3 regions of the Paenibacillus sp. AR247 genome follow, and region 1 is predicted to be linked to each of the others. Evidence: predicted binding sites of a transcription regulator. Region 1 holds the regulator's gene; each other region holds the start of a gene.

Region 1 (3,280 bases):
AGGAATTGGAACAGATCCGGCATTATTTGACGATCATCGAGAACCGGCTTGAGGACAGGCTTGTACCGAAAATCGATGTGGATCCGCAGTGGATGGACGTCACGCTGCCGAAAATGACGATTCAGCCGATTATTGAAAACGCTGTAAAATACGGACTGGAGCCGCTGGATCGGCAGGGCATGCTGCTCGTTACGGCGGAGCAGGTCATGGGCGATCTGCATGTCGTCGTTCGGGATAACGGGAAGGGAATGAACGAAGACACGCTGATGCGGGTCAGAAGCTTGCTGGAGGGCGGGAACCGAACATCGCCCAAAGCGGAGGACAGAGACGGCCCCGTGCTTCGCCGTGGCATCGGTTTGAGCAATGTGCATGAGCGGATCCGAATGATGTTCGGCAGTCCGTACGGTTTATACTTGGACAGTCAAGAAGGGGAAGGAACGACGGTAACCATCCGTTTACCAATCCGGCATCAAGGAGGAATGGAAGATGAACATTTTAGTCGTGGACGATGAGCATGTGATCCGTGACGGAATTAAGCGCACCATCCACCGGGCATATCCGCAGCATTATGTTCACCTGGCGGCGAATCCAGAGGAAGCGGTTCAGCAGCTGCGCAGACATCGGATTGACCTGGTGCTGACCGATATCCTCATGCCGGGAATGACGGGTCTTGAATTGATGCAGCTGTGCCAAGGCAGTTATCCGCATATCAAATGGGTCATTATTTCGGCTTATTCCGAGTTTTCCTACGCCCAGGAAGCCGTCAAGCTTGGGGCTAAGGACTATTTGCTCAAGCCGATCGGGAAAGAGCTGCTGCTCTCCATGATATCCGGACTTGCTCAGGAGATGGATCGGGAGAACGAAATCGTGCGCGAGGCGGAGCTGCTGAAGTCTAACCTGAAGTATTTGCGCGAGGCTGTATTTCAGCGCTGGGCGAGCGGACTCGATACCGGGCGCCTTGACGTCGCGTCTATAATTGAGAGCTACCCTGCATTCCAACTGGTGATGGTTAAGATGGAGAGCGACGCGCCGGTGCATCTAGACGGCATCGCTGGAGTACGAATACAACAACCCGGGCGGTAACCGCGCGATCGAGGTTGCGGTGCAGTACATCAAAGCGCACTATCATACGGATCTGTCCCTGGAAAAGGTAGCTTCGGTCGTGTTCCTGAATCCGGTCTACTTCAGCCAGCTGTTTAAGCAGAAGACGGGAAGCGGCTTCAAGGAATACGTCACCAATCTGCGGATCGAACAAGCCTGCAAGCTGCTGCTGCAAACGCATTTGAAGCTGGCCGACATTTCGGACAAAGTCGGATATGTGGACGTCAAGCATTTTACCCAGGTGTTTCGCAAAAAAACGGGAAAAACTCCGACGGAGTACCGTCTGGAACAAACGGCGGATTCCCGTGAGGCGTGTCCCACCTGAATCATCCTGCCTTGATCCCAACGCCCAAAAGAGCCCTTGACCTTCCTGAGTAAGGAAGAGCAAGGGCTCTATTGCTGCTTGTCCAGCATCATCTGCTAGTGAATATCGCGGAACAGCCCGACGACTTTGCCCAGAATGGTGACATGGTTCAGACGCAAAGGTTCGTAAGCCGGGTTCTCCGGTTGAAGCCGGATATGGTCCTTCTCCTTGTAAAACGTCTTCACGGTTGCTTCATCCTCATCCGTCATGGCAACGACGATGTCCCCGTTATCGGCTGTCTGCTGCTGTCTCACGATGACGTAGTCACCGTTATGAATGCCCGCCTCGATCATACTGTCCCCAACGACGGAAAGCATAAATACTTTCTCGTCTCCGACATAGTGCTGCGGCAGAGGGAAGTAATCTTCAATGTTCTCCGTTGCCGTGATCGGCACCCCCGCTGTGACCTTGCCTACTACGGGAACTCTGGCGATCGTATGCGTGAACAGATTGCTGCTCTCGGATTCTTCTTGTCCCAACAGTTCAATGGCACGAGGCTTCGTAGGGTCTCTGCGGATCAAGCCTTTCTTCTCCAGACGGTCCAAATGGCCGTGTACGGTCGAGCTGGAAGCCAACCCTACCGCCTCACCGATCTCTCGGACGGATGGAGGATAACCCTTGGCGCGGACTTCATTTCTGATAAATTCCAATATCGCTTGTTGCCGGCTAGATATCTTTGACATTCCCCATCAACCCCATTTAGTAACGTTTGGTAAAATTATAACATAGAACTGCCGTTCGTACAAACATAAGTTCTAAATGATTTTACTTTGATGGGGCGGGATTTTTGCGGCTTCTGAATGAAGGAAACCCGCCTCTAAAAACATAGGAACAATTGTTCGAAAAAAGTATTGAACAAAACAAATGTTCGTGTTATATTGTTCTCATAAAACAAGAACAAACGTTTGGAGGCGTAATATTTATGCTGAAACACACTACATACCAAAGTATTTATAATAACCCATCCGTTAACCCATCCATCAATGAAGCTATAGCAACTCCTTGGTTGAAGAAAGTCCAGTCCTTCGTGTCAGGCCCTGCCTTGATCAAACTGATCCTGGCGGCCCTGATTATTTTGGTGGGATGTACAGGTGTCGTTCGCGTATTCGCGGGAACCTCGGATGATGTTCGGTTAGAGAAAAATGTCATCGTTCAGCAAGGCGATACGTTGTGGGGAATCGCTTCTGCCCATAAGCCGGAAGACATGGATATCCGCGCATATATTATGGCGGTGAAGAAGTATAACGATTTAACCAGCAGCGAAATTCAAGCCGGAGAAGTATTGGCACTCCCACAATATTAATAGAAGATAAATGATCAAGAGCTTGGAAAGGTGTGAACCTTGACAAGCTCTTTTTATCATGGCAAAGTTAGGTATGACTTGAATATTGGAGGAGTAATTGTATGGATATCGACAGCGTTGTGGAGAGAATTAATGAGCTTGCGCGCAAGCAAAAGGAATCCGGTTTAACCGAAGAGGAGATCGAAGAACGGGCCAAGCTTCGTGAGAGATACCTTCAGAATGTCCGCAGAAATTTCAGACAGCAGATGGACTCGATTGAATGGGTGGATGAAGAGAAGAATTAACACCAGCGGCTGGATTAGACTCATACATTCGATCATGGTATAGAATGACTCAAGTTTTGTATGGCTCATTACCAATAACAGAATGCTTCTATTGTAAGCGCACCAGGTTTCCTTCGTTTGTTTTCTATTATATAGAATGTGAAACTAACAGGAATAAATGCTGTAAGCAGTATTGGGCCGTTATATATTAGGAAGTAAATAGCAAAACTTTCGTTCAAACTATATAGC
Region 2 (3,280 bases), on a different contig from region 1:
GCCGCAGACCGGGCGATGCTGTGCAATCGGCGCGGGCAGCTCAAGATCGCGCAGGCCATCGCGAACGGAATCAATTATTATTTGACGGCAATATAGGCGCCGGCTTCCAATCCCAGATATCCCGGACGAGATCGCTGATTCCTACAAAAGATACGGAGTTCTGCATACCGGTGATGCTTTGGCGAATGGCCTCCGCCGTCTTTTTCCCCTGCACGCCGACATGACCGATCGTTACACAGTTCTGATGTTCGCTCGCCCAGGTTTCAACGGCTTTCATTTGTTTGCTGACATGGCTGACGGTGTGTCGGTCGTCCAGAAATATGTTATTGGCCACCGGAGGCATTCCCATCTGAACGGCCAGCTTGCCGACAACGGAATGGTAGTTGGTCTTGCTGTCCACGAAGAACAACCCGCGTTCGCGGCAGACCTCCAGTACGATGGACATGATCCGTTCGTCTCCGGTAATCTTCGATCCCATATGATTGTTCATGCCGACCGCATACGGCACGTTGTCGATGGCTTCCTCCACCCGTTGGCGAATCTCCTCATTGCTCATATTGGAGGTAATGGCGCCGGGACCTAGCCACTTGGGATTGCCCTGCTTGGGCTCCATCGGCATATGGACAATGACGTCATGCCCCTGTTTATGGGCCAGCTCCGCGTCGGCTTTACTGGTAGGAAGAAACGGCATGATGGCCACGGTCAGCTTAATCGGCAGGGACAGCATTTCTTCGGTTCCCCCTTGCCCGTTCCCGAAGTCGTCGATGATGATCGCAACCTTTTTATCCGGCTTCATGTCACTTTGCCGCTTGTCTGCCGCGGGCTGCTCCGCTTGCTCGTTGAAGACCCGCTCCGCCGCCAGTGATCGTTCCCCATCCGCGAAGGCGGTTTGACCAGAAAGCGCAACCGTAAGGGCCAGTCCCGCTGCCGCAATATTCCGCCAGCCGTGATGCAGCTTATTGAAAGATGATGTACTCAAGCAACTTCCTCCTTTACTCGGTATCTCCACGATGTGGTTTCATTGTTTGAGGAAGTTGGAGGAATTATGTATAGCAAAAATCCCCGTTTCGCCCCTCTCAGAAAAGTTACGGGAATAACAAATAACACAAAAAGGCGTCCCCGTTGTTCAAAACGGGAACGCCTTATATGTATGTATGCGGTCGAGAGGACTCGAACCTCCACGGGGGTTAGCCCACACGGACCTGAACCGTGCGCGTCTGCCAATTCCGCCACGACCGCAAATCGGTCGGTCACTCTTTGAAAGATTCAATCTTTCGCAGCGACAAGATAGATCATACCATGCTGGACAGGTATAGTCAACACTTTTTCAAAAAAAGTTTAATCTCCTTTTCATTCTGAACAATTTCCAGTTCCTATCTATTGAATAATCCAAGCATTTGCGGGTAAAATAAGAACATAAGTTCGTACAGGTGGTGATATGTATGGCAGCACCCGGCATGACGTCGGAAGAGGCATCGCTGATTAAGAGTTATCTGCTCCTGATTTTTATTCATAAAGTTTTCGAACGGGACATTCGGATTATGGAGGAGAGCGGCGTATTCAAGACACCTCAGTTGTATTCGGAACTGATTGTGAACGGCGACCGGCAGGCCGGCACACTGCTCGCTGAAGTCAAGCGGGAAATGAAAAGACGCAAGATCCGGATCCTCCGAATCTTACAAGATGATACCGGGGTCAGGGCGGAATATTCCTGCAGAGGCTATACCGACGAAATGAATATCCTCTGGCCGGCTTTTCGTAACGAGATGCTCGTTCGGATGAGAGTTTACCTCGGGCTGGATCCTTTCTCTCCAGAAGACCGTTCTCTCCTACCCGTCTCTTCTTTTACTCACCATATGGACCACCCCGCTGCTCCCTATTTTCAGGAGGGCTCCAAACCATAAGAGCCGCCTGGAGTCCCCCGATATGAACCAAGGGGAACCGAACCAGACGGCTCTGCTATTATTCCAGAGGGCTTTGACGCGGAGCACTCGCAGGCTGGAACAAGTAGTTCCGGTCCAGCTTGACCACTTTGCGGTTGCGGCGGCGGATCAGCACCTGGCTGCCGTCCCAAGCCACAACAATCCCGGTTACATCATTGCTTTCGATGCCGTCGCGAACCACCCGGACCTGCTCTCCGGATTGGCGGTACGCATCCAATTCCTCATCGCTGATCATCTCCAATCCTCCTTTGCTTCTGAAGCAATCTCTTCTTGTAATGAACATGGATAAGTATATGCTTTTCCCGCATATCTTACAATGGAATCGGTGTTTACCGACCTTTATTATACACAAGACTGAGTGGGTTCAATGGCATTTTTCGTTAAAATCATCCGGCATTATTAAGAAAACCTCTATCGACGTACCTTCAAAGAAGACAGACCGCGTTAAAAGGTAATTTTTCTTGCAATATCAGGAAGCAATGCTCTGGCGTTTACACTTTTCTGATATTATAAGAAAGGACCAGCAGCCAATAGGCCGCTGATCCTGAATGTGTTGGTATAAAGGTGTGTATATTAATCAACTGAACCTCTCGGTGACGCTCAGCAATTAACGTTGTGCGTGTTCTTTACTGTCGTTCTTCTCGTACCAATAATCGAGCACCGTCGACGACATCACTCGTTTTTCCAGATATTCAACTTGATGAGGGGTAAACAATTCCTTCCAGGAGAAGTCTAGCTCATCACACATGCCCACGATAGTCAGCAGTTCTGACCAGGCCACGTAACGTTTATACCAAAAAAACTGAGGATGCTCTATAATATAGGGATAGAGGTCATCGAATTCGGTATGCTTGCAATCAAGCGCTCTTTCAAAGTGATCCTTTGCTTTGGCCAATTTATCAATGAAATACTGTTCGGTTACCGGTTCTTTCCCCATTGTGCTGCCTCCCCTCATGATCATCTAATACATATTATAAGCCAAAAGACGGCCGGTTGAAAGAAATTGTTTCGATTTATCCGCGGAAAATGCGGCGAAACGGGCTTTCATCCCGGGCTTAATCGGCAAAAGTGATGACGCCGCCTTCGAGCGACTGGATACGGACGAGCGGTTCAATACTTATGCCCTGCTCCCGGATGGTCCGGGCCCCTGCCTGAAAGCACTTCTCTATGACGACACCAAGGCCAACCAATTCCGCGCCGGAGCGTTCGATAATTTTGATAAGCCCCCGCGCAGCATCTCCGTTTGCAATGATGTCATCGATAAAGAGCACTTTATCCTGTTCGCTGATATAATGACGCGACAGCATAATATCCGTCACGATCCCTTTGGTAAACGA
Region 3 (3,280 bases), on a different contig from region 1:
GTCACTTCGCCGAAAGTGGCCGAAATGTCCAAACTGCTGGAAAACACGTTCCGCAGCGTAAACATCGCCTTCATCAACGAAATGGCCATGATGTGCGACCGCATGGGCATCGACATTTGGGAAGTCATCGACGCAGCAGCGACCAAGCCGTTCGGCTTTATGCCGTTCTATCCGGGTCCTGGCATCGGCGGACACTGCATTCCGCTCGATCCGATGTACCTGTCGTGGAAGGCGAAAGGCTTCCGCTTCTACAGCAAGTTTATCGAGCTGGCACAGTCGACCAACGACAACATGCCGTATTACGTTATTGGCAAGACGTCGACGATTCTGAACGAATACGCAAAGTCCATCAAGAAATCGTCGATCCTTATTCTCGGCATGGCTTACAAGCCGGACATCAGCGACCTGCGCGAATCTCCGGGACTTGAAGTCTACGAGCTGTTCAAAGAGAACGGCGCGAACGTGGAATACTACGATCCGTACGCTGTCAGCTTCCGCGACAAGCACGGCGAGACCGTGCACAGCGTAGCCTACGATCCGGCGCAGTTTAAAAAATACGACTGCATGGTGCTGATCACCAACCACAGCGGACTCGACTACGGGGAAATCGCGGCGATGGGCGTGCCGATCATCGATACGCGCAATGCATTCAAAAACTACACCCTGCCTCATATTTATAAAATCGGACATTCGGTGCAGCACGTGGAAGAGCCGGATGTGGCGTTAATCGTATAATAAAGGAGGGGATGGTTTGGGAGAGCTGCTCAAAAAAGCGAAAATCCCGGTGATCCTAGTCATCTGCGGCTTGCTGCTCCTGCCTCTCCTGTTAAAATCGTCAACAATGGAAGATCAAAAAGCGACCTGGCTGTGGGATACCGAGCTGATCAAGGATCCCGGCAAAATTATAGCATTCTGCAGGGAGCAGAACGTAGGCACGATCTTCCTTCAGGTTCAGAAAAAGGTTAGCGATGAGGACTACCGCCGCTTTATTGCGGCAGCCTATGAGGAAGGCATTGCCGTGCACGCGCTGGACGGGCAGCCCGATTGGGCCTATGAACGCCAGCGCAGGGAGGCGGATCAATTTCTGCAGTGGGTGTTTGATTATAATGCAAAAGCAGCCCCAAGCGAGAAGTTTGCCGGCATCCAGCTGGATGTGGAGCCCTATCAGTTAAGACGCTGGGAGAGGGATCAGGACGGCGTAGTGCGCGAATGGAGCAGCAATGTGGAAAAATGGGTAGCCCAGGGCAAGGAGAAGGGCCTGTACATGAGTGCGGCCGTTCCCTTCTGGCTGGGCAACGTTAAGGATGCCAACGGCAGCGGGAACCTGAGCCGGTGGATGATCAGCCAGTTTGATGCCGTCGCCGTCATGTCGTACCGGGACAGTGGACGGAAGATTTACGATGTGGCCCGCGAGCAGTTGGATGAAGCGGACCAGCTCGGTAAATCGGTATGGATCGGCATGGAGCTGGGTGACACCGAAGAAGGTTCGCACATCACGTTTTTTGGCAAGGCCGTGCCTGTGATGGAGGAAGAGATGAAGTCTGTGAACAGTCTGGGCGACAGCCATCCTTCCTTTGCCGGACTGGCGGTACACCATTATGAAATTTGGCAGGACAAAATCGCTTCAGCGGCTTCGGACGAGAAGCCCGAGAAGTCCAATCAGTAAATGGAATCAGGCGTGCGAAGAGGGAAACCATTCGCACGCTTTTTTTCGTGGATGGAGAGCAGCCTCGGCACCGCACAAGGTTGAATGTACATCGCACACCGATATAAAAGGCCCCGCTTGACGGGGGCTTCACTTCAGGCATCCGGCAGCCGGATGCCGAGATAACGGCTGAGCACGAGGCCCGATTCTGCCTGCACGTACGTCCAGAGCATGGCGAATCGCCGCTGGTATCCGCGGCACAGGTACGACGCCTCAATGCCCTTGGCGGTCCGGGTTTCCTCGTAGACCCGAATCCCGCGGGCCTTCATCTCGCGGCGGATCGAAGTCAGGCTCGCCATAATCTGATCCTGGATGGACGACAGGGCCCGGATATACAGCTGTGCCATCTTCAGCGGGACAGTGCCGATCAGGCGAACGTCCTGCTCCAGCGCATCAAGCAAAACCACGTGCAGCAGGTAGGCTTTGACCAGACGGCCGTCTTCTTCCGAGGGGGCCGGAGGGGAGAGGGATGCTTTCATGAGGCATGGCACTTCCTTACTGACAGTATAGGAACATACGTTCTAATTATACTCATGTTAAGGCAAAAGTATTCGGGAAGGCAATAACGAATTTATGGAAGCGCGCAGCGTTTCGGTCCGGACGAGTGGATTTGGTATAATAAAGAGAAGCGTTTATCAAATGCACTCTTAGAATTTTTATCGCAGCCGGGAAAGCGTGGAGCCGTAATGATAGCCGGGGAACGGTTGTCAGCTCCACAGAGGCCAAAATTTTATATGTTGCGATGAGACCCTGGTTAGCTTCGCAGAAGCGGCATTGAACAAAAAAACTTGGAATCGCGGAACTTTAGGTTGGAGGAAGAATCATGTTTTTGAACAAAGGAGAAATATTATTCAGACAGGGGGACAGCGGGGAATTTTTATACCATATCAAGAGCGGCTTGTTCAAGGTAACACGGCTCCATAAAAACGGGAACAGCGTTCTGTTTAACGTGCTTTATCCGGGGGAAACGGTGCCTCACCATTCGCTCATCACCCCGAAGGATATCCACGGTACGGCAACGGCCCTGATGCGCAGCGAAGTCGAGAAAATTCCGGCAGAGGAGTGGTACCGCGAGCTCCGTGAGCACCCGGAGAAGGCGCTTGAAATCGCCCTTTTGCTGCAGGAAAAGGTGCGCTTTATGCAGCAGCGGATCGACCATCTAACCGTCGGGACTCCGGCCGAGAGGCTGGCGCTGCTGACCGATTGGCTGGACAGCTACGCCCACGGTATCCACTTTACCGAGCTGCTGACCCAGGAGGAGATCGGCCAGCTGATCGGTGTACGCAGGGAAACGATCAACCGGCTGCTTCGAGGGCATTAACATAACGCCATCCAGCCATCCGCCATACGCGAACGGTCCGGTAAACAAACAAAGGGGCAGCCCCATTCAGGTTCTCTGAACCTGGGGGCAGCCCCTTTGTGCATTTTAGTAAATCGTATTGGCCGGTTTGGAAATCACATTGGCTAAATCAACGATTCGCATTAGCTAACTCAGCGCATTGCATTGACCAATCCGTGCGTTGCATTGGCCTCAAATGACGCCGTAGTCCGATAGGCGGGTTATGCCGCCAGTTG

The links. Region 1 encodes LexA, which represses DNA repair genes until DNA is damaged. Its sites were predicted from a motif close to CGAACATATGTTCG; they were not measured.
Region 2: the regulator LexA is predicted to act here: its motif matches at 1,412-1,425, upstream of CPT76_RS00330 (YhjD family protein).
Region 3: the regulator LexA is predicted to act here: its motif matches at 2,215-2,228, upstream of CPT76_RS23295 (YhjD family protein).

Annotation. Positions count from the first base shown of each region.
Region 1 is NZ_PCZT01000006.1:201,977-205,256, forward strand. It holds gene CPT76_RS05865 (sensor histidine kinase) at 1-512, shown strand, start outside; partial or broken gene CPT76_RS05870 (response regulator transcription factor) at 487-1,426, shown strand; gene lexA (transcriptional repressor LexA) at 1,522-2,148, opposite strand; gene CPT76_RS05880 (LysM peptidoglycan-binding domain-containing protein) at 2,388-2,768, shown strand; gene CPT76_RS05885 (DUF896 domain-containing protein) at 2,870-3,052, shown strand.
Region 2 is NZ_PCZT01000002.1:7,644-10,923, forward strand. It holds gene CPT76_RS00315 (N-acetylmuramoyl-L-alanine amidase) at 1-96, shown strand, start outside; gene CPT76_RS00320 (divergent polysaccharide deacetylase family protein) at 71-979, opposite strand; tRNA gene CPT76_RS00325 (tRNA-Leu) at 1,156-1,239, opposite strand; gene CPT76_RS00330 (YhjD family protein) at 1,443-1,904, shown strand; gene CPT76_RS00335 (hypothetical protein) at 1,963-2,178, opposite strand; gene CPT76_RS00340 (hypothetical protein) at 2,551-2,880, opposite strand; gene CPT76_RS00345 (xanthine phosphoribosyltransferase) at 2,999-3,280, opposite strand, start outside.
Region 3 is NZ_PCZT01000012.1:396,315-399,594, forward strand. It holds gene CPT76_RS23285 (nucleotide sugar dehydrogenase) at 1-735, shown strand, start outside; gene CPT76_RS23290 (hypothetical protein) at 752-1,666, shown strand; gene CPT76_RS23295 (YhjD family protein) at 1,801-2,184, opposite strand; gene CPT76_RS23300 (Crp/Fnr family transcriptional regulator) at 2,529-3,026, shown strand.